DNA from 2 places in the Streptomyces sp. NPDC055189 genome. Region 2 is predicted to be linked to the other one. Evidence: riboswitches for the same ligand, from Rfam matches in the RefSeq annotation. Region 2 holds a riboswitch; the other holds the start of a gene.
What was found. Region 2 has a riboswitch for thiamine pyrophosphate ahead of thiO (glycine oxidase ThiO). Riboswitches for the same ligand answer to the same signal wherever they lie in the genome.

Region 1: it holds a riboswitch for thiamine pyrophosphate, as region 2 does, so the genes downstream of both, thiM (hydroxyethylthiazole kinase) here and thiO (glycine oxidase ThiO) in region 2, are expected to answer to the same signal.

Annotation. Positions count from the first base shown of each region.
Region 1 covers NZ_JBSGSG010000071.1:18,255-27,416, forward strand. The annotation lists gene ACWFR3_RS34830 (purine-cytosine permease family protein) at 1-460, opposite strand, end outside; gene tenA (thiaminase II) at 457-1,146, opposite strand; gene thiD (bifunctional hydroxymethylpyrimidine kinase/phosphomethylpyrimidine kinase) at 1,152-1,985, opposite strand; gene thiE (thiamine phosphate synthase) at 1,982-2,629, opposite strand; gene thiM (hydroxyethylthiazole kinase) at 2,884-3,714, opposite strand; TPP riboswitch at 3,708-3,833, opposite strand; gene ACWFR3_RS34855 (trypco2 family protein) at 4,534-4,848, shown strand; gene ACWFR3_RS34860 (NACHT domain-containing protein) at 5,054-8,281, shown strand; partial or broken gene ACWFR3_RS34865 (two-component sensor histidine kinase) at 8,340-8,552, shown strand; gene ACWFR3_RS34870 (hypothetical protein) at 8,743-9,036, shown strand.
Region 2 covers NZ_JBSGSG010000043.1:65,849-75,010, reverse strand. The annotation lists gene ACWFR3_RS27230 (phytoene desaturase family protein) at 1-891, shown strand, start outside; gene ACWFR3_RS27225 (hypothetical protein) at 957-1,868, opposite strand; gene metF (methylenetetrahydrofolate reductase [NAD(P)H]) at 1,915-2,835, opposite strand; gene thiE (thiamine phosphate synthase) at 2,925-3,581, opposite strand; gene ACWFR3_RS27210 (Rv2175c family DNA-binding protein) at 3,675-4,040, opposite strand; gene ACWFR3_RS27205 (NAD(P)/FAD-dependent oxidoreductase) at 4,105-5,271, opposite strand; TPP riboswitch at 5,455-5,568, shown strand; gene thiO (glycine oxidase ThiO) at 5,566-6,756, shown strand; gene thiS (sulfur carrier protein ThiS) at 6,753-6,971, shown strand; gene ACWFR3_RS27190 (thiazole synthase) at 6,978-7,772, shown strand; gene pknB (Stk1 family PASTA domain-containing Ser/Thr kinase) at 7,863-9,162, shown strand, end outside.

The DNA of each region.
Region 1 (9,162 bases), on a different contig from region 2:
GCTCGCCGAAGGCCTGGCGGGCCAGGATCTTCAGGCCGGTGGAGATGACCACCAGCTCGAACACGGCCCAGCCGACCATCTGCAGCACGTTCAGGACGGTGGGCAGGTAGGACGCCTTCGCGCCGAACAGGCCGCGCAGCAGGACCATCGAGGGTGCGCCGGTACGGGCCCCGGTGATGGCGGCCAGGCCCAGGGCGAGGGTGCCGATCAGGGTGCCGACGACGGACGCGGTGACGGCCGCGGCGAACGACAGGGTCGGACTGCCGGTGCCCAAGGGGTCCAGGACGACCAGCATGCCGCTGAAGCCGAGCAGGCTGACGCCCAGGTTGGCCCAGAAGGTGCCTTGGTCCAGGCCGCTGAGGACCTTGGGTGTGGGCTGGTCGAGGGTGAGCGGCGCCTCGTTTGCCGGGGCCGGTCCCGGGGTGGTGGGTTCGGTGCCGGGTTCGGTGGTGGTCGTCACTTGGCGGGCTCCGAAACCCGGGCAGGAGCGGCGCTGAGGGGCCAGGACTCGGTGCGCCAGGCGGCGTCCCAGAACATCCACTCCCAGGTGGACGCGGTGGTGAAGGCCGTACGCATCCGTGCGCGGGTGGCCGGGTCGGCCTGGTCCGCGAGCCGGTTGACGATCTGCCGGGCGTGTTCGGTGGCGGCTTCGAACTCCTCGTCGGCGTACGTGCCGATCCAGTCGCCGTAGGGGTGGGCGGAAAGGTCGCCGGCTACCTCCAGGAGCGCCCGGCCCACCTCGGCGTAGATCCAGAAGCAGGGCAGGACCGCGGCGGTCAGCTCCGCATAGCCCTGGGTGTGAGCCACGGAGAGCAGGTAGGAGGTGTATCCGGTGCCGGTGGGGGAGGGCGTCCAGGCGTCGACGTCGACGACGTTGCTCTCGTGCAGGGAGCTTTCGACGACCACGGCGTCGTGGGCGGACTTCGCGAAGAACGCGATGTCCTGCGGCCGGTCCGCCTTCGCGGCGGCGCTGGCCAGCGCGCGGGCGTAGCCGCGCAGGTAGTGGGCGTCCTGGGCCAGGTAGTAGACGAACTTCTCCCGGTCCAGGGTGCCGTCACCGAGGGCAATGACGAACGGCAGCTTGTCGATGGCCGCACGTATCTCGGCCGTGTCCGCCCACAGCTCGTCGCAGAACGTTGTGGTCATGGGGCTCAGCTCCAGTACTGGTGGAAGTGGTGGACGGGTCCGTGGCCGCGGCCGATGTGCAGGGTGTCGGCCGCGCGCAGGGCCCCGGTCAGGTACGCCTTCGCGGCAGCGACGGTGGTGTGCCAGTCGTCGTGCTGCGGGCGCAGGGCGGCGATCGCGGCGGAGAGGGTGCAGCCGGTGCCATGGGTGTTGCGCGTGTCTATGCGAGGTGCGGACAGCTCGGTGACGCCCGCGCCGCCGGTGCCTGTGGCGTGCGTGGCGTCGACGAGGATGTCCACGGATTCGGCCTCGTGCGTGTGGTGGCCGCCCTTGAGCAGGACGCGCCGGGCGCCGGTTTCGAGGAGTGCGTGGGCCTGCTCGATGGCTTCTGCGCGGTTGGTTGCGGCGGCGGTGCCCAGGAGGTCGCCGGCCTCGGGGAGGTTGGGGGTGATGAGGTCGGCCAGCGGCAGCAGACGTTCGCGCAGCACCGTCACCGCATCGGCCTCCAGGAGGCGGTGGCCGCTGGTCGAGACTATGACGGGGTCGAGGACGACGCACCGGGGCCGGTGCCGCTCCAGGGCTTCTGCGACGGCTGCGGCGATGGCGGCGTCGGCCAGCATTCCGATCTTGACGGCATCCACCGGGACGTCGGCGAACAGTGTGTCGAGCTGCTCGGTGACGAACGCCGGGGGGATGGCATGGATGCCGGTGACGCCCAGAGTGTTCTGTGCGGTCAGGGCGGTCAGAACGGCTGTTCCGTAGGCGCCGTTGGCGGAGAACGCCTTCAGGTCCGCTTGTATCCCGGCGCCGCCGGAGGGGTCGCTGGCAGCGATGGTGAGGGCGATGGGCGGGCTGGTCATGCGGGGATCTCCTGTCGCAGGGTGCGTACGAGGGAACGGGCTGCGGCCTCGGGGTCGGGCTGCCCGCAGACCGCGCTGACGACGGCGATCCCGGCCACGCCGCTTCCCAAGACCGCGGCGGCCTCGGACACGCCGATCCCGCCGATGGCCACGCAGGGCAGCGGGCTCTCCCTCACGATCCGGGCCAGGCCGCCCAGACCGAGCGGGGCGTCCGCGTCCGGCTTGGTGGACTGCGGGAACACCGGACCGACACCGAGGTGGTCGACGGTGTCCGGCACGTGCGCCAGCTGCTCGGGACGGCTGACGGACAGGCCGATGTACGCATGGGGACCGAGCTGGCGCCGGGCGCTCTCGGGGGAGACGTCCCGCTGCCCGAGGTGGACGCCGTCCGCGTCCAACCAGACCGCCACGTCCACGCGATCGTTGACGATCAAGGGGACGCCCGTGCCCGCGAGTTCGGCCTGGATCGCCCGGCCGAGCGAGAACAGCGTGCGGGCGTCCGCGTCCGGATCGCGCAACTGGACGGCGGTCACGCCGCCCTTGACGGCCGCAGCAACGGTAGCGGCGACACCGCGGCGGCCGCAGAGTCCGGTGTCGGTCACGAGATACAGGGACGGGTCGAGAGGAGGTCGCGTGGGTCGCATGGGCTACTCCTTGGGGTCTCCCGGCCGGGGAAAGGCGTGGGAAACGCATCGGAGGTACGGGGGAAGGCAGGCCCTGACGTGCAGGGACCGTGAGTTGTGCACAGGGGGCGAGGGGGCGAGGGGGCGAGAGGGGGGACAGGGCAGCCCTACTCGGTGTCGGGGCCGCCCCCGGGGCGGGCGGGCACAGTGCAGCGGGTGGCGTCCAGGCCACCGCTCACGCAGGACCCCGCAGTACGCGCATGCTCAGCGCATGCTCAGCGCAGGCTGAGAGCCTCGGCGAGCCGCTCAGGGCTGAGCTCGTACAGCGCGTCGATCAGGGCGACCGCGAACGTGCCGGGCCCCGCAGAGCGGGTCGCGGCGTCCTCCGCGGCCACGGTGAGCAGCCCGGTCGCGGCAGTGGCGGCCAGCAGCGCGTCGCCGGTGACGGCTGTGCAAGCGGCTACCAGGGCGCCGAGTGAGCAGCCCGCTCCCGTCACCAGAGTCAGCATCGGGTGCCCGTTGGCCAGGCGCACCACGCGCGTCCCGTCCGTGAGAACGTCCTCGGGACCGCTCACCGCGACCGCGCAGCCATAGCGCCGGGCCAGCGCGCCCGCCGCGGCCAGCGCCGCCTCGGGGGCGTCCGTGCTGTCCACGCCGCGCCCGCCCGTGCCGCCGTCCAGTGCCAGGATCTCGGAGGCATTGCCGCGCACGACCGCTGGGGGTGCGCTATCCAGCAGTTCCCGGGCGAGCTCGGTACGCCAGGGCAGCGGGCCGACCGCCACCGGGTCGAGCACCCACGGCCGCCCGGCCCCGGCCGCTTCCGTCACCGCGACGCGCATCGCCGCCGCCGTCACGGACGTCACCGTTCCCAGGTTGACCAGGACACCCCCGGCCACCCGGGCCAGCGCTCCGGCCTCCTCCGCGCTGTGCACCATCGCGGGAGCGGCACCCGCCGCGAGCAGCACGTTCGCGGTGAACTGCGACACCACGACGTTGGTCAGGCAGTGCACCAGGGGCGCGGAGGCCCGCACGGACGCGATCACATCCGCCACGGCATCACGGGACACGGCGGTGCCGTGCCGGGCAGGTATGGAGGCAGTATCCATCGTCAACACCCTTCCTACGCCGGCATTACCCGGTCCAGGTTCATGCGGTCGGCGGAAAGGGGAGCAAGTCCCGTCCGCCCTCTCAGCCCGGCTACTCCCGAGCTCCCGCGGTGGTCGCTACGCAATGTACCTCCTCCGGGAACGGGGGTTCGCACGCGGGTACCGCACGAGACGACACGGATCTGTTGGCGGAACCGACGGGGGATCCGCTGGCCACCAGGGCCCGGCCTGTCCGCATCGACTCATGCCGCAAGCGGCGTGGTGGAGAGCCAGGACCGGGTACTGGACCTCCTCCTACATCGCATCGACGCTTGGACCAGTACTTGCCTACCTGCCAGGCTGACCTGCCCCGGACAGCGGCCGACCGCTCCCGTTGGGCATGCGGAATTGAGTGAAATGTGCAGGCCCAGGGAAGGACCGAGTGCGACGACAGTCCCTGTGCTATCAACTGCGGACTCTGCCTCAGCTGTGCATCCCTCCTGGGCTGCGTCGAGGCAGTCGGCTTCGAGGAACTTCTTGTCGCGGGCACCCACCGCCCCAGTCTGGTCGATGACTACCGCCTCCAACTGCGCCACCGGGCACGGGCGGTCGGAGTACCAAATCCGACCGGCAGGTCTTCCGTCACCGGAAGCAGGCGGAGCAGATAGCTGTGTGTCGCATGGCGAGTCCCCTCGTTCCCACTCGCAGTCGGTAGGGCCGTCACACCGGAGATGGAGGGGCTGTCAACCGTCTGGCGTAGATGCGGTTTCGTCTAGTCGACTCGTGGGCCAAGAGGGTGATTTGGGCCATACTGGGTCCACGAGCGGGGGGCGAAACAGCATGCACGGTATTGGACTCGCAGAGGCAGTAGCCGCGTTGCGTGCGGAGCTGCTCACGGCCCTGAGCGAGGGCGACGGCTCACGGATCCGGTTCAGGGCGAAATCCGTGCAGGTGGAGTTCGAGGTCCAAGTGCAGCGCTCTGCGCAAGCCGCGGGCGGGATCAAGTTCTGGGTCGTGTCGGGTGACGCATCGGCGGCATCCGGACGATCGGCGACGCACCGGGTGGCCCTGGAGCTGGAACCAGTGGACATCGGTGGTGCCGACGATCCGCACGAGCTGATGATCGCGGGCGCACCTACCCGGCTCCCCGATTGATGTCTGACCGATGCGAGGGCTGGACCCCGGACGTGTGGTCGAGCTGTGGTCGCGGGTGCCGGGTTCCGGGTACCTCGTCGGACCTCGGGCGATCCTGACCACACGCCATGTTGTCGCTTCCGGGCTGACGCCCGGCGGCGAGGTTTGGCTTCGGCTGCTGACACCAGTCGACGCCGCAGTACCAAGGGGCTGGAGCCGGGGGCACGTGCTGTGGGAGAGCGAAGAACTCGATGCTGCCCTGGTTGTGCCCGGAATCGACGCGGTCCCTCGGTCGGTTCCGGAGGTCGCATGGGGCCGGATCGAAGACCCTTGGCCGCTGCCATGCACCGCGGTGGGATTCCCGGAGCGGGCCCGTGTCGGTGATACTCGCGATGCGGACCAGCTGGAGGGCATGATCGTGCCGGTCGCCCAACGCAAGCAGGGGCGGATCGCGGTCGATGTACGGGGTTCGGGACACGGCGGCCCGGAATCGTGGGGCGGGTTCTCCGGCGCCGGCCTGTTCGCCGTCGACCGGTTGATCGGTGTGGTGTCCGCGCTGCCGTCATCGTCGTCGTACGGCGGTCGGCGCCTGCACGCCGTGCCAGTGACGGAGCTCTGGGAGGACCAGGGGTTCCGGACAGCCGCGCGGGAGCTTGGGCTGCTCGGAGCGATGATCGCGGTCGTCCCGGTCCGTCCCGCCACGCCGCCCCGTGAGTTCGGACCGGGCGCGGTGCCTCCTCCGTGGCGGCTGTCGATGCTCGACCTGGTGGACCGCCACTGGGTCAAGAGGTCCTTGGAACGGTCGTTCCAGCAGACTGTGCGGCTAGATGTGGTGTGCTCCAGGCTTCCGGACCTGGAACCGGACCCCTGGGAACAGGACGACGGCTGGGACAGCGGGGCTCCCCAGCCCGCGGCACATCTGACCGTGGACCAGGTGGTGGCCGAGTGCCTGGTTCCACCATCCGGCAAGCGGATGCTGATCGTCGGCGAACCCGGTTCCGGCAAGACCGTGCTACTCCTTGGCATCGCAGAACGGCTGCACGGATATGCCCTCCAGGACCCGCGAGAGACCCTCCCCGTACCGTTGCTGCTTCAGAACTGGCGCGATCCCAAGCAGTCGTTCGCGGCCTGGGCCGCCGAGGAGATCGCCCGTCGGTACGGGGTTCCGCAGCCTCAGGCCGTCAAGTGGCTGGCCGATGGCGCGCTGTTCCTGCTGGCAGATGGCCTCGACGAGATACCTGCAGGACCTCGAGAACAGTGCCGTGCCGCGCTCACGGCGTTCCTGACCGACCCGGGCCACAGCCAGGTCGGGATGGTGCTCACCTCACGCGAGACCGAGTACCGCGACGGGCCGCCGCTTCCTGTCACCGCGGCTGTCCGCATCGAGCCGCTCAGCCGCCGGGCGATCCTTGACCGGCTCGCGGAAGCACCTGGGGACTACCGCGCCCTGTACCAGGCCGTGGTCGACGACGACACCCTTGCCGAGCTGCTCACGACCCCGCTCATGCTCGGCGTCGCCGCTACAACGCTGAGGGACGTAGCTCCCGAGAACGTGCACGTGCTGCCGCAGGGCACCACAGACGAGCGCCGTCGACAGCTCTTCCGCCGTTACCTCGAACACCTGCTGCGGCGTCCCCGCGCCTTGCGCCCCAAAGTGTCGACGGGATCCGCGCAGGCCACGCTCGCTGCCGTACGGAACTTGGTGCCGCTGGCCCGGATGCTGCAGGCCCGCAACGAGACCGTCTTCTTCCCTGACTGGATCACTCCCCAGTGGAACACCGCGGGCTATGCTGCCAGGCCCCCTTGGCAGCAGGGCATCCGCCATCGGGCCGGCACGCTCGCCGCGATGCTGATCGCTCCGGCCCTGTTCGCCCTGGTCGGTATGCCGCTGTTCACAGGCGCCGGCGTGCTGGCGCAACGAGGCACGGACATCGCGGTGCTGACAGCAACGGCAGGCACGATGGCCTTCGCGCTGGGCCGCGGTTTTCAGGTCATGCCGGAGCGAGCCTGGGCGAAGTGGCGATGGTATTGGGGAACGGCGGGTGCTGGCGCGCTGATCGGGGCTGTTATCGCACTCGGCGTATGCCTGCTGTCGAGCATGACGCTGGGGTCGGTATCGGACACCCCTCTCATCCTCTACGCGGTCTGGGGGCTCGGCGGCGCCGTGGTGCTCGGGATCACGCTCGCCCTGAATTCGGATTGGGAGTCGGGCTGGGAACCGGGTGAAATGCTGTTGCACCGGGCGCCGGCACTGGTGCTGGGAGCGGTGGTGGGTACCGCGACGGGCGGCGTCCAGTCCCCTTGGAGTGAGGCGTATACGTACGAGGGCCTCATGGAGAACCGTGGCGAACCCGGGTTCTTCGAAACGATCGGGCATGTGATCGTTCATTTTCCGGACTCGTTCTTCGACGGCACCAACGTCGGTCTCATCGCCGGGATCCTCGGGGCGATCGCGGGCGGATGGGCTGGCGGTGTCGCGTTCGGGTTCACCTACGGGCTGATGGGCGCGGTGCCGGGCGGGCTCTCCATGTGCATTGCCTTCGCCCTCGTCAGGGGCTTGGTACCGGACGAGGAGGCGGTCCCATCGGCTCCCTCTCAGGCGCTGCGTGCGTCGGCCAGGGTGGCGTCACGGCTGTGCCTGGGCTTCGCAGTGATCGCACTGGCTGTGATCGCGGTGACCGTAGGGCTGGACGGTCCGGCAGCCCAGGTTGGTGCCCTGCTGCTGGTCGCTTTCGCGCTGCTGGTCGGCAGCGGACCCGGCAGGACCTGGCTGGTCTACTGGTCGACCCGCTGGGAACTGGCAGCCCGACGGGTCCTGCCCTGGCGGCTGCGGGCGCTCCTCTCGGACGCATCGGAGAGGGCCTTGCTCTCCCGGGCAGGGGGTGGGTTCCGGTTCCTGCACGTGAGCTTCCGGGACTACGTCGCCGAGCTCAGCGAGGACGCTGTAACCAGCACCGGGAGGCTGACGGATGGTGCTGCGCCTGCCTGGTCGGCAGCAGCAGTGGATCCTACGGACCCGGCAGGTGGACCGGCAGCGGATCTGGCGGTGCTGCGCAGATGGTGGGGGGAGTCCTGGGCCGGGGAACTGGTGGCCGTATTAGGGCAGTTACTGGGACGCGGTCTGCTCCGGCTGTTGCCGTCTATTGGTGGTGGCTACCTGCTGACTTCCATCATCACTCTGCTCTTCGGCATCGGGGACGACGCCTTCTTCACCCTGATGCTCCTGTGCACACCCATCGCTGGGGCAGTACATCTCGTAGTGCACTTCGGAATGCCCACCCGCCTTTGGGCCCGTCCGCGGAGCGCCGTAGAACGCTCAAGGCGTTGGCTGCAGGCCTTCAGCACACGACACCCGAGCTGTCGCCCAACAGTGATGCGGACTCTGCTCGGTGCGTTCGTAGGCGCCGTAGTCAGCCGTCTCTTGGCCGCGCTCGGTCGAGGGGCAAAGAAATAGCCCTGGGGCGTGTCGGGCGGTGGTCACCGGAGTGCTTGGAGCATGCACGCCCCCGGCGGCCGCGGCCGGATCACTGTCCCATCGGATCCGGCTGCCAGGACACAAGGACGAGTTCTGTGAACTTGCCGACGCCTTCGACATGATGCTCGCGCAGCTCGAAGTGCACATCGCACAACAGCAGAGATTCGCAGTCAACGCCTCGCACGAACTGCGTACGCCGCGGGCGATCTCGAAGACACTCCTCGACGTCGCCCGCGCCGATCCGCACCATCGCCCGTCGCGGCAGCCCCGAGTTCGCCCGCGTTCACGCACTGCGCCAGCACCATGGATACACCGCCTCCCCCGTGGAACACGCAATCTCTGGAGTGTGGCGGGCATCGTGCACGATCCCGCGACACTGCAGCCCCAGCCCCAGCCCCAGCCCAGCCCAGCCCGGCCCGCACGGCAGCCCGCTCACCATCGTGTCTTACACCGATCAACGCACCCTGCGCCACACGCTTGCGGCCCGCCTGGTGGTCGGCCTCCGAGGGACGATCGTCCAGCTGGCCGAAAGGGAACTGCGGGACACGCAGCTCACCGGAGAGGCGCCGCTCCTCAGCCCTGCGCCACGAGGCGCCCGGCTGGCGCGGTTGCCCGCGAGGCCGAAGCACCTCGCGTCCCGGGGGCGGCCGGATGGCTGGGGCGTCGCGCGCGGTGGCTGCGCGCATGTCGGAGAACCGGACGCCGCACCCGCACTGGAGGTTCCGCTGACGTGACGGACGAAGGCGGCTCCTCCACCCCCTGCGCGGGGGCGGAGGGGCCGCCTTCGTGTTGCTCGGGGACGGTGATGGCCGGAAGGGGGCGAGTGCGGCGGTGTCCTGGGCGGGGAGGGGGAAGCGGAC
Region 2 (9,162 bases):
AGCGCGGCCGTCCTGCCCTACCTGGAGCACACCTTCGGCGCGTGGTCCGTGCGCGGCGGGCTGCGCGCGCTCGCCCGGGCCGTGTACGAGCGGTGCCTCGCCCGGCGGGTCGAGTTCGCGTTCGACTCCCCCGTCGCCCGGATCATCGAGAAGGACGGCCGCGCGGCCGGCGTCGAGCTCGCGGACGGGACGGCGCAGGAGGCGGACTTCGTGGTCGCCGGTATCGCGCCCGGCGCACTCGACGGCCTGTTGTCCGGTGCATCCGGCATGTCCGGCGCATCCGGTGTGAACATACGGGCGGAGGGTGAGGTGCAGGCCCGTTCGGGACTGCCCAGCCGCCTCATGGTGTTCCTCGCGCTGCGCGGCCCCCGGCCCACGGACACACCTCACCGGACGGTGCTGCACACACCCGACCGCCGGGACGAGCTCGACCGGGTCTTCGGCGACCGCCCCGGACTGCCCCTGGCCCCCACCGTGACGGTGCTGCGCCCGGACGACCCGGCGCTCACGCCAGACGCCGGGCACGAGGCGCTCACGCTGACGGTCACGGTGCCCGCGCACACGGAGGTCACCGCAGCCGATGCGGAGCGGCTCATCGACCGTGCGGGGACAGTGGTTCCGGGGCTGCGGGAGCGGCTGCTCTGGCACGAGGTCCGCACCCCCGCCGACGTCGCGGAGGCCACCGGCGCCGACGGCGGCGCGGTCCCGCCCCCGTCCCTCGCGGCGGGCGAAGGCCGGCTGCTCCACCCCGCCAACAGCACGGGCCTGCCGGGGCTCTTCGCGGTCGGCGGCTGGTCGCACCCCGGCGGCGGACTCCCGCACGCGGGTATGTCGGGCACGCTGGTCGCCGGACTGATCGTGGAGGGACCGGAATTCCGGGGCTCGCAGTGAGGGGCCGTCGGTGAGGGGCCCTCGGTGAGCGACCCCGCAGTGAGCGACCCCGCAAGCCCCCGGTTTCAGTACCGGTACTGCTCGTTGTAGCCCGCGTCGTAGCCGTTCCCGTGGGCCTGCTCGCCCTGGTAGGGGTACGGCTGCTCCGGCGGGAGTTCGCCGCCGTACTGGCCGTAGGGGTCCTCGACGCTGCGCTGCTGCGGCACCCAGACCCCGCCGGGCGGCGTGTCGTTGTACGTCCCGCCACCCGTGGCGTACGGATCGGCGGCGGCATAGGGCGCGTACTGCTGCTGGTCGCCGTACGTGTCGTAGCTGGGCTGGCCGCCGTAGGTCTGCGTCCCGATGTACGGGTCGGAGTACGCGGCGTACTGCTGCTGCCCCGTCTCGCCGTACGCGTACGGCTGCTGGGGGTCATAGCCCGCCGCCGCATACGTGTCGTAGCCGTAGCCGCTGTCCTGGCCGTAACCGCTGTCCTGGCCGTAGCCGCTGTCCTGCTGGGCGGCCTGCTGCTGGGCGTACGCGTCGTCGCTGTAGACGCCGTACTGCCCGGTGTCGTCGGGCATCGGCTCCGGCGCGTAGACCCCGCCGCCGGGAGGGGTCCCGTGCGGCGGCACTGCCGGCCCCGCCGCCTCGTACTCCAGGTCGGAGACCTGGAGCGTCGGCTCTTGGGCGGCCTCCGCACCCGCACCCCGCGGCGACTTGCGGCGCTTGCTCAGGCCGGGCTGGCCGCCGAGCGCCCAGCCGGTAGAGAAGCCGCGGCGGAACGACAGCGTCACGTACGTCTGTCCCGTGGCGAAGGCGATGGCGCCGATCCCGATGACCACCACCGAGGGCAGCAGCACACCGATGACCACGCCGAGGAAACCGCCGAAGGCGAGCAGCCGCCAGCGCAGCCGCGCCTTGTACTGCAGCAGCACCTCGCCGAGCAGCCACAGCGCGACGCATCCGAACGCGATGTAGAGGACCGTCCAGCCCATGTACGCCCCTCTCCCCGCGGCCGCCGCCCCCTGGGGGTACGGCCGGTCAGGCCTGCGGGTGATGCAGGCCCAGATTTTCGTAGATTTCCAGAGTCGCCGTGGAGTTGTTGAGCGTGATGAAGTGCAGCCCCGGGACACCCTCGGCCAGCAACCGCGCGCAGAACTCCGTCGCGAACTCGATCCCAATGGAGCGTACAGCCGCCGGATCGTCTTTGGCTGTGAGGATGCGCTCTTTGAGCTCCGGCGGGAAGGAAGCGTTGCTGAGCTGGGGCAGCCGCTCCAGCATGCGCACGTTCGTGACCGGCATGATCTCCGGAATGATCGGGGTCGAACAGCCCGCGGCCTCGACCCGGTCACGAAGGCGCAGATACTCCTCCGGATAGAAGAACATCTGTGTGATCGCGTAGTCGGCGCCGGCGCGGCACTTGTCGACGAAGTGCCGTACGTCGGTGTCCCACTCCTCCGAGCGCGGATGCATCGCGGGGAAGGCCGCGACGCCCACGCAGAAGTCGCCCGACTCCTTGATCAGCTCGACCAGTTCGGCCGCGTACGTCAGGCCCTTGGGGTGCTTGACCCAGTCCGCGAGCGGGTCACCGGGCGGGTCGCCGCGCACCGCGAGCATGTTCCTGATGCCCGCGTCCGCGTACTGCCCGATGATGTTGCGCAGTTCGGCGACGGAGTGGTCGACGGCGGTCAGGTGGGCGACCGGCGTGAGCGTGGAGTCGGCGACGATCTGCTCCGTCTCCTTCACCGTGCCCGCACGCGTCGAGCCGCCCGCTCCGTACGTCACGGAGACGAAGCTGGGAGCCACCGCCTCGACCCGGCGCAGGGCGTTCCACAGGTTCCGCTCGCCCTTCGGGGTCTTCGGCGCCGAGAACTCGAAGGAGTAGGTCGTCTTGCCGGTCGCGAGCATGTCACGCACGGTGCGTGCGCGATCAGATCTGGTGGAAGCAGTGCCTAGGGCCATACGGGCAGGTTAGCGACGGGGCACCGCTACCGGCCAATCTCCGTCCAACCTGCGGACAACCACCCCGAAGGTTGGCCGAAGATCGCCGATCAGGCCGTGCGCAGCCGCTTTGCGAAGTCCGCCGCCGCTGCCGCCGGATCGTCCGCCTCGGTGATGGCCCGCACGACGACGACGCGGCGGGCGCCGGCTTCGAGCACCTCGTCCAGGTTGCCCGCGTCGATGCCGCCGATGGCGAACCAGGGGCGGTCCGTGCCGAGCGAGGCGGTGTAGCGGACGAGGTCGAGTCCCGGGGCGTACCGGCCGGGCTTGGTGGGGGTCGGCCAGCAGGGTCCCGTGCAGAAGTAGTCCACGCCGTCCTGCGTCGCCGCGGCGGCGGCCTCGGCTTCGGCGTGCGTGGACCGGCCGATGAGCACGTCGTCACTGCCGCCCAGGATGCGGCGGGCGGCCGGCACGGGCAGGTCGCCCTGGCCCAGGTGCAGCACGTCGGCGCCGATGGCGTGCGCGATGTCCGCGCGGTCGTTCACCGCGAGGAGCTTGCCGTGCCTGCGGGCGGCGTCGGCGAAGACCTGGAGGTGTTCGAGCTCCTCGGCCGCCTCCATGCCCTTGTCCCGCAGCTGCACGATGTCGACGCCGCCGCCGAGGACGGCGTCCAGGAACTCGGGGAGGTCACCCTGGCGCTTGCGGGCGTCCACGCACAGGTAGAGGCGGGCGTCGGCGAGCTGCTCGCGGGCAGGCTTGGTGGCCATGTGGTGGTCCCCCCGGTCGTCGGTGGCCCACGGGCCGTGTGCCTCCGGGTCTCCGGGGACACACGGCCCGTACGCAACGGTTTTCCGTTTCGGTCAGACGGCGAGCGCCTGGGCGCGGCGCTTCACCTCCGTTCCGCGATTCTCGCTCAGGGCCTGCGCGGGGGTGCCGGGCAGGGTCGGGTCGGGAGTGAAGAGCCACTCCAGCATCTCTTCGTCGGAGAAGCCGTCGTCCCGCAGGAGCGTCAGGGTGCCGGAGAGGCCCTTGACGATCTTGTCGCCGTCGATGAAGGCGGCAGGCACCGCGAGCGCGCGGTTCTCACCACGGCGCACGGCGATCAGCTGGCCCTCCTTGACCAGCTGGCGCACACGCGTCACCTCGACGTCGAACATTTCTGCGATGTCGGGGAGGTGGAGCCACTCGGGGACGAGAGCATCAGTCTTTGCGTCAATCTCGGTCACGGGGACAAGCCTAGCTGCGGGCACCGACAGCGGCCGGGCAGCGGTCCCCCCGGATACGGAAGCCCTACGGCAGCACTGCCTTCTTCAGCGGTACCGCGGGGTCCGCCACCAGGCCGGGATCGAGGCGGGCGCCCGCCTCGATCAGCTTGCGGCCCTGTGCCAGGTCCCTGGGTCGGCCCACCGCGAGGACGGCGGCCAGGGCTCCCCGCCGCAGCCAGCACACGCTCCAGGCCGCGCCCGCGGGATCACCGCGCCACACCAGCTCGTCGTCGGCGGTGTGGTGCCCGGCGAACTGGACGAAGCGGCCGAACTGCTCGGACCAGAAGTACGGGACGGGGTCGTACGCCGAAGGGGTCTCGCCGATGATGTTCGCCGCCACCGTGCGCGGGCCCTGCAGGGCGTTGTCCCAGTGGTGGACGAGAAGGCGCTCGCCATACCTTCCCGAAGGGAAGGAGGAGCAGTCGCCGACCGCGTACACGTCGGGTTCCGACGTCCGCAGGTGGTCGTCGGCCAGGACCTCCCGGTGGGCGCCCAGGGTGATGCCCGAGTCCGCGAGCCAGTCCGTGGCGGGGCGTGCGCCGATGCCGACGACGACCGCGTCCGCGGGCAGCCGGGTGCCGTCGGCGAGCAGGACGCTGCCGGGCTCGACGCGCTCCACGCGCGCGTTGTTGCGCAGTTCGGCTCCGGAGTCGGCGTACCAGGAGGTCATCGGCGCCGCGACCTCCGCGGGCAGGGCCCCGGCGAGCGGTCGCCCTGCGGCTTCGACGACGGTGACCGAGCAGCCCGCCTCACGCGCGGCGGTCGCGAACTCGGCGCCGATCCAGCCCGCGCCGACGACCACGATGCGGTGCTGCTCGGCGAGCACGGGCCGCAGCCGCTCGGCGTCGTCGAGGGTGCGCAGCAGGTGGACGCCGGGGACGCCCGCGGTGCCGGGCAGCAGGACCGGCTGGGCGCCGGTGGCGATGACCAGGGTGTCGTAGGCCACCGGGCCCGACGCGGTGTCCAGTGCGTGGTCCGCCGGGCGCACGCCCGTGACCTCGTGGCCCAGGCTCAGTTCGATGCCGAGCGCCTCGAAGTCGATGTCGAAGGCGGAGCCCTCCGCCTTGCCGAGCAGCACGGCCTTGGACAGCGGCGGCCTGTCGTAAGGCTGGTGGGGTTCCGCGCCGATCAGGGTGACCGCACCGGCGAACCCCTGCTCGCGCAGGGCCACGGCGGTCTGCACCCCGGCCATTCCCGCGCCGACGATGACCACGTGCCGCTCGCTCTGCCTCTGCTGCTCGCTCACCCGATCACTGTAGGACGGCGGGCGGCGCGCGCCTCAGGGTGCGACGACGAGATCTCTGACACAACGTCACGGTCCCTGACCGCACAGCTGCCCTACTGCCCAAGGGCACCAAAGGCTAAGGTTGCCGTGCAGAGCACTCGCGGGAGCCCGGACGCACCGGGCTGAGAGGGAGGCTGGGACGGCCTCCGACCGTACGAACCTGATCCGGGTCATGCCGGCGAAGGGAGGGGCTGGACGCCCATGCATTCAACCGAAGCACCCCGGGAAACGACCGACGTCCTCGTCGTCGGGGGCGGCATCATCGGCCTGGTCACGGCGTGGCGGGCGGCCCAGCGCGGCCTGTCCACCGCGGTCGTGGACCCCGAACCGGGCGGCGGCGCGGCGCAGGTCGCCGCGGGCATGCTGGCCGCCGTCACCGAACTGCACTACGGGGAGCAGACGCTGCTCGGCCTCAATCTGGCCTCCGCGCAGCGCTATCCGGAGTTCGCGGCCGAGCTGGCCGAGGCGAGCGGCCGGGATCTCGGCTACCGCGCGTGCGGCACGCTCGCCGTCGCGCTCGACTCGGACGACCGCGCCCACCTGCGTGAGCTGCACGCGCTCCAGGAGCGCTCGGGACTCACCTCGGAGTGGCTGAGCGGGCGCGAGTGCCGCCGTCTGGAGCCGATGCTCGCGCCCGGCGTGCGGGGCGGTCTGCGCGTCGACGGCGATCACCAGGTCGACCCGCGCAGGCTCGCCGCCGCGCTCCTGGTGGCCTGCGAGCGGGCGGGCGTGATCTTCCACCGCGCGTGGGCGGAGCGCCTCTCGGTCACGGGAGACCGGGCCACCGGAGTCGTCCTCGCCGACGGCACCGCCCTGGAGGCCGGTCAGACCGTGCTCGCCGGGGGCAGTCTCAGCGGGCGCCTCGCCGGGGTACCGGAGGGCGTCCTGCCGTCCGTGCGCCCCGTGAAGGGGCAGGTCCTCCGGCTCGCCGTGCCGCAGCGGTACGCGCCGTTCCTGAGCCGCACCGTGCGCGCCGTCGTGCGCGGCAGCAGCGTCTATCTGGTGCCGCGCGAGAACGGCGAGCTCGTCGTCGGCGCGACCACCGAAGAGCTCGGCTGGGACACCACGGTCACCGCCGGCGGCGTGTACGAGCTGCTGCGGGACGCCCACGAGCTCGTACCGGGCATCACGGAACTGCCGCTGACCGAGACCCGCGCGGGCCTGCGTCCCGGCTCCCCCGACAACGCGCCGCTGCTGGGCCCCACCGCGCTCCCCGGTCTCCAGCTGGCCACAGGGCACTACCGCAACGGCGTGCTTCTGACGCCCGTCACCGGTGACGTGATGGCCCACGCCCTGACCACCGGTGAACTGCCCGACGAGGCGCGCGGATTCACGCCGCTGCGCTTCGCCGACGCCTCCCACACGCAGCGCTTCATGGAGCAGCCCGCATGACTCTCCCCGCCGTTACAGCCGTCTCCGTCAACGGAGAAACCCGCGATGTGGCCGCGGGCACCACGCTCGAAGCCCTGGTCGCCACGCTCACCGCGGCCCCGTCCGGGGTCGCCGCCGCCCTCAACGAAACCGTCGTACCGCGCACGCGGTGGGCCGCCACCCCGCTCGCCGAAGGGGACCGCGTCGAGGTCCTCACCGCCGTCCAAGGAGGCTGAACCGACATGGCAGACGACCCCTTCGTCATCGGCGGGCTCACCCTTTCCTCACGCCTGATCATGGGTACGGGCGGTGCGCCGAGCCTGGACATCCTCGAACGCTCCCTCGTCGCCTCCGGAACGGAGCTGACGACGGTCGCGATGCGCCGCCTCGACCCGGGGGTGCAGGGCTCCGTGCTCTCCGTCCTCGACCGCCTCGGCATCCGTGTGCTCCCGAACACGGCGGGCTGCTTCACCGCGGGCGAGGCCGTCCTGACCGCCCGGCTCGCGCGGGAGGCGCTCGGCACCGACCTGGTCAAGCTGGAGGTCATCGCGGACGAGCGCACACTGCTGCCCGACCCGATCGAGCTCATCGACGCCGCCGAGACCCTGGTCGACGACGGCTTCACGGTCCTTCCGTACACGAACGACGACCCGGTACTCGCCCGGAAGCTGGAGGACGTGGGCTGTGCGGCGATCATGCCGCTCGGCTCCCCCATCGGCTCCGGGCTCGGCATCCGCAACCCGCACAACTTCCAGCTGATCGTCGAACGCGCGGGCGTGCCGGTGATCCTGGACGCGGGGGCGGGAACGGCGTCCGACGCGGCGCTCGCGATGGAGCTGGGGTGCGCGGGTGTGATGCTCGCCTCCGCCGTTACACGGGCGCAGGAGCCGGTCCTGATGGCCGAGGCCATGCGGCACGGGGTCGACGCGGGGCGGCTCGCGTACCGGGCCGGGCGGATCCCCCGGAGGCACTTCGCCGAGGCATCGTCGCCCGCGGAGGGCATGGCCCGGCTCGATCCGGAGCGGCCCGCGTTCTGACCCCCGGCGCCTGTTACAGGTCGGCTGCAGTCGGGGCCCGGGCCTGCCCGGGCGGGCATCGGTGTCAGCGGTGGCTCGTAGACTCCCTCCGTGGACACGACCCTTCAGGACCCGCTCGTCGGGCAGGTGCTCGACGGCCGCTATCGCGTGGACGGGCGGATCGCGGTCGGCGGGATGGCCACGGTCTACCGGGCCGTGGACACCCGCCTCGACCGCGTGCTCGCCCTCAAGGTGATGCACCCGACGCTCGCCGCCGACGTCTCGTTCGTCGACCGCTTCATCCGCGAGGCCAAGTCGATCGCCCGCCTCTCGCACCCGAACGTGGTGGGGGTGTACGACCAAGGCGCCGACGGGGCGTACGTCTATCTGGCGATGGAGTACATCGCGGGCTGCACCCTGCGCGACGTGCTCCGTGAGCGCGGCGCCCTGCAGCCGCGCGCGGCCCTCGACATCCTGGAGCCGGTCCTCGCCGCGCTCGGCGCCGCACACCGCGCCGGGTTCGTGCACCGCGACATGAAGCCGGAGAACGTCCTCATAGGGGACGACGGCCGGGTGAAGGTCGCCGACTTCGGGCTCGTGCGGGCCGTGGACACCGTCACGAACACGACCGGCACGATCCTCGGGACGGTCTCCTATCTCGCCCCCGAGCAGATAGAACACGGCACGGCCGACACGCGTGTGGATGTGTACGCGTGCGGTGTCGTGCTCTACGAAATGCTGACCGGCGCCAAGCCGCACTCCGGCGAATCGCCCGCCCAGGTCCTCTACCAGCACCTCCACGAGGACGTGCCGCCCCCGTCGGCGGCCGTTCCCGGCCTCGCCGTCGAGCTCGACGACCTTGTCGCCTCCGCCACGGCCCGCAACCCGGAAGTCCGCCCGCACGACGCGGTGACGCTGCTCGGACAGGCCAGGCAGGCGCGGGCCGCGCTCTCCGTGGAGCAGCTGGACGCGGTGCCTCCGCAGGCGCTCACGGCGGAGCACGGACCGCACGACAACTCCGAGGACCGTACGAACGTGATCCCGCGCGCGGGGCGAGCCGTGCAGCTGCCGCTCCCCACGGAGGGCGTTCAGGACCGGGAGAGCCGGGACGACCAGCTCAACCGCACGAGCATCCTGGCCACGCCACCCCCCGCGCCGCCGGCCGCCCCCGACCGCAGGCGGCGCGGCAATCCGCGCCGCGGAGTCCTGGCGATCGTCGCGGCCGTCCTCCTGGCCCTGGGCCTCGGCGCGGGCGTCTGGTACATCAACTCCGGCCAGTTCACGAAGGTCCCGCCGCTCCTGGCGAAGACCGAGACGGCGGCCAAGAAGCGCCTCGACGAGGCCGGGCTCGACGTCAAGGACGTCAAGCGCGCCTACAGCGACACCGACAAGCGCGGCACGGTCATGGCCA